Regions from separate parts of the Pseudoalteromonas sp. UG3-2 genome, predicted to be linked through region 1. Evidence: riboswitches for the same ligand, from Rfam matches in the RefSeq annotation. Region 1 holds a riboswitch; the other holds the start of a gene.

Region 1 (2,203 bases):
GGTCACCATTCCTGATTTGTTACTACTTATACTGCCAGCGATGCTCAGTGTGTTGACGTTAGCGTTTATGCTGTCGATTGGTATGCGCGAACAGATCACCTTCGAAAAAGTTGCCACGCGACGGATTGAAAAAACCGATATTACCATTGCGCTGATCTTTCTATCCACCATATTTGCGACGCTGTTTTTGAGCGTGCAATATCAAGTACCACCCATGCTCACCTTCTTGTTTGGCTTGTCGTTAATGTTTTTGACGGCGCAGTTTCTTATGCGCAAAAAAGACGTGAATAAAAAAATCATTGATTACATTCGCGAGATTGAATACGACACCTTATTGTTTTTTGTGGGTGTCCTGTTATTAGTTGGGGCATTAAAAGAGGTTGGGGTGCTGGCGCGCTTTACCGAGCTTTATCAATATTTGGCACCGGAATATGCCAACTATCTGGTGGGCTTAATGAGTGCAGCAGTCGATAATGTGCCCTTAACTGCGGCCTTACTCAAAGCCGATATCGCCATGACACCAGGCCAATGGTTAACCTTTACCTATGCCACCGGCGTTGGTGGCTCCATGTTAATTATTGGCTCGGCTGCTGGGATCATTGCCATGAGTAAGGTGAAAGCTTTAACCTTTACCAGTTACTTAAGAATGGGTGTCTACTTATTATTCGCTTATACGGTTGGCTATGCTGGAGCCTATTTCGCCGGACAAATGTTGTAGGTGAGTTTTACACAAAAAGCTTGACACCTAGACGGCTAAAAGATAATTTCCTTACAGCTCACATCAAATGTGGGCTGTTTTGCTTTTATTCATCAAGTAAAAGGCAAAATAAACAGAAGAGGCGCGATACTTAGGTAGTTGATGTGAGGTGACGAGACCGTTGAGCATCAATGAGGGAAGCTATCGCCGAGGAGAAGCACTGTTCGTCACAGCGCTTTTTCGGTTTACGGGGCTGAATCCTCGGAACTGTCACCATAGTGGTGGAGAGCTTCTGGCAAAGGACATTTCAACTACCCACGTTTAAGAAATCCCATGCCAAGTTCTCCTTATGAATGTAGACCTAAGTTGTGGTCGAGAGGAGATAAAATGAATTCGCAGTACGTTGTTGCTAAGTTTGGTGGAACCAGTGTTGCTGACTTTGAGGCCATGTCACGGTGTGCCCACATTGTTCGTGACAACCCAAGTGTTAGAGTGGTGGTGGTGAGCGCTTGTGCCGGTGTCACCAACCATTTAGTAAGCTTAACGCAACAAAAGCAAAACCAAGTTGAGCGTGAGGCAACGGTGGCAGCCGTGGCGGCCATTCAGCAAGCGATTATCGATAAACTCAATTTAGATGTCGATTTGGCCACAGGGTACCAGCAAACCTTTACTGAGTTTGAAGCGCTAGCCAGTTTACCGGCACTCAGCAAGCAGCAATGCGATGAAATGCTGAGTTTTGGTGAGCGTTTTTCATCTTACTTGTTCACCCAAGTGTTACGAGACAACCAAGTAGACGCAGGGCGGTTTGATGTTCGTCAAGTACTGAAAACCGATACTCAATTTGGTAAAGCAGAGCCAGACATCGCAGTCACTCGCAGTGCTGCACAAGCTCACCTTGTGACGCGACTGCCACAGCAGGTGCAAGTGACTCAGGGATTTATTGGCAGTGATCCTTATGGCCAAACTACCACCTTAGGCCGGGGTGGTTCAGATTACAGTGCAGCCTTGTTGGCAGAAGCAATTGATGCATCCAGTGTGCATATCTGGACGGATGTGGTGGGGATCTTCAGTACCGATCCAAGGTTATGTGTTAACGCCAAACCCATTGCACGTTTGAGCTTTGATGAAGCGGCAGAAATGGCGACCTTTGGTGCTAAAGTACTTCACCCCGCCACTATATTGCCTGCCAGCCGTAAAGGCATTGCAGTATTTGTGGGTTCGAGCCGCGACCCTCTGTCTGGTGGCACTTGGATTGAAAAAGAAAAAACGGCTCAAGCTGGTATTCGCGCAGTAACGCAGCGAAAAAACCAGATCTTGCTAACCTTAAAAAGCCCCGAAATGCTGTTGGCAAGCGGCTTTTTAGCACGGATATTTACCATTTTAAGTAACTACAACATTTCCGTTGATTTAGTCACTACCTCCGAGATCAGTGTGGCGTTAACGCTAGACAACGCCCCCAATGCATCGCGTCCGGAGCTCGAGCAAGCCTGCCTCGATGAGTTGAGC
Region 2 (2,203 bases), 1.3 Mb from region 1:
GCCTTGCGGAGCAAGGTTATCTTTATCGACGAAACCGCCGGGGTACTCGGTATTGACGCCATTGCGGAAGGCTTCCAAGATGCCTTCTTTTACGGTGATATTGGCGTGCCATTGACCATGCTCATCTTGCGTTGCTGCACGCACGGTTCCTGATTCTAAATTATCTAAAAGAGTTAACCAGCTCATCTTTACTACCTTAATTCCAAGCTAAAATTGATTCATTTGCGCGGCTCAGCGCGGCGGTCTCTGGGAGTTCTAAATGGGTCAATGGTGGACGCAGGTTAGGACTGGCCAACTTCCCCTGTAGATGCAACAAAACTTTGATTGGGATGGGGTTGGCTACTGCAAACAAGCTGCTTGCCGCCTCAGACCAGATGGTAAACAAGTTTACCGAAGTACCGGTTAAAGCGCGTCTAACGTATTCAGCGGTTTGTTGTGGCCAAGCGTTCGCGGCAACTGAAACCAGCCCTGCGGCACCGGCTTGGGCAAAATAAGGCATTAAGGCATCATCGCCACTGTATATCTGCACCTTTGGGGCGGCTTGGCGAAATGCCTCAAACGCAGCAATATCACCACTGGCTTCTTTTAGTGCCCAAAGGTTAGGGTGCTGGGCAAGTCCCGCCAGCACCTTAGGAGCAATGGCTACGGCGCTGCGCCCTGGAACATTGTAGATCATGCAAGGGTTGTCACTGGCATCTAGCAGTGTGGTAAACCAGTGTGTAAGACCGACTTGACCGGGTTTGGCGTAAATCGGCGAGCCCAGTAATAAGGCGTCAATGGGTTGCTGGTTACAAAACTCTACCCAAGCAAGCTGTTGCTCAAGGTTGCTACCACCTACGGCCACCATTAGGGGAGTGGTATGGGGTTGCTGGCAGACAAACTCGACGATACCTTGTTGTTCTGCTTGGCTTAATGCTAAGCCCTCGCCAGTACTGCCGAGTAACAAAATACCGTTACCAGCGTCTTGTTGTTCGCGCACCAGTTGCGCTAAGGCGTCATAATCGACCTGATCCTGCGCGTCAAAAGGCGTTACTAAAGCCGTCCATAACGGATAGTCAGATAAGTTGAATTGTGATTTCATCTCTACCGAACTTAAATCATGTTCGGAGTTTAGGCGGGTATGTCCAAACTTCGAACCGTTAAAATTCGAAGAGCAATGGACTTAAAAATCGATAAGGCAACGGGCCTTATTTTTTTAAGACCAGAAGCTCTCCACCAAATGTGTTGGTGACAGTCGCTGGGATTCAGCCCAGTCGCCCGAAATTAGTCATCGCAAATTAACTAATCTCTCGGCGTTTATTCCCCTCACTAAGTTGCAACGGAGTTTGCTCTCCTTCACTTAGTTACCTGAATAACGCACCTCTTCCAGCCCTAAGTTTGCAGCCATGGCTACAAACTATGCAAATAGGGTGAACGCGCATTGAACCACTATGGCCGTCTAGGTGTCAAGTATTTTGCTGTATTTATTCACTGGCTAAGCTACACTTTAGTTCTAGCCGTACTGCATGATGGTGATTATAAGAAGATGTCGATAGGGCATAATGTTCGTTTAAAATACACAGGCGCGTTACTGGCAATGGCCGTGTTATTAACCATTGCTATGTTACTGATACAGTTTTTACTACGGCAACAAAGCACCGATGCCAATGTCATCAATATTGCTGGTATGCAGCGCATGCTCTCGCAACGTATTGCGTTATTCAGCAGCGAACCAAACAAAGTGCAGCACCCTGAGCTTATGGCCGCGTTGGTGAAGTTTGAGAGTAATCATCAATTTCTCACCCAGTCGACAGCTGGCGACTACCCTTACCTTAACGCCCAGCTTCGGCAACTGTACTTTGCCCCCCCTATCAACCTAGAGCAACGCTCTGAGCAATTTATTCGCTCAACTCGAGAATTTCTAGATGACTCAAACACTGAGTTAGCGCAAGCTATTCGGGCACAGTCGCAGCAACTGCTGCCCGACTTGAATCGTGCCGTGAGCCTATTTGAACAGCATGCGGAAGACAAAACTGAACAGGTCAGAAGTTTACAAATATCGCTGTGGTTACTGGGGTTGTTACTGCTGGCTTTTGAAGCTTGGTTTATCTTTAGACCCATGCGCCAACAAATTGAAGCGACGCTCACCGGACTAGAAGAGTCCCGTGAGCTTGCTGACGCGGCACTAAAAGCAAAGTCACGTTTTTTATCGCGGGTCAGTCAT

The links. A riboswitch is a leader RNA that binds a small molecule or an ion and turns the genes downstream of it on or off. The one in region 1 is predicted to bind lysine.
Region 2: another riboswitch for lysine. It lies ahead of dapA (4-hydroxy-tetrahydrodipicolinate synthase); the one in region 1 lies ahead of lysC (lysine-sensitive aspartokinase 3).

What each region holds. Positions count from the first base shown of each region.
Region 1 covers NZ_JAWLJU010000002.1:831,184-833,386, reverse strand. Annotated here, with positions in the region: gene nhaD (sodium:proton antiporter NhaD) at 1-718, shown strand, start outside; lysine riboswitch at 827-997, shown strand; gene lysC (lysine-sensitive aspartokinase 3) at 1,085-2,203, shown strand, end outside.
Region 2 covers NZ_JAWLJU010000002.1:2,108,973-2,111,175, reverse strand. Annotated here, with positions in the region: gene R3P39_RS12580 (2,3,4,5-tetrahydropyridine-2,6-dicarboxylate N-succinyltransferase) at 1-186, opposite strand, end outside; gene dapA (4-hydroxy-tetrahydrodipicolinate synthase) at 197-1,081, opposite strand; lysine riboswitch at 1,198-1,373, opposite strand; gene R3P39_RS12570 (response regulator) at 1,421-2,203, shown strand, end outside.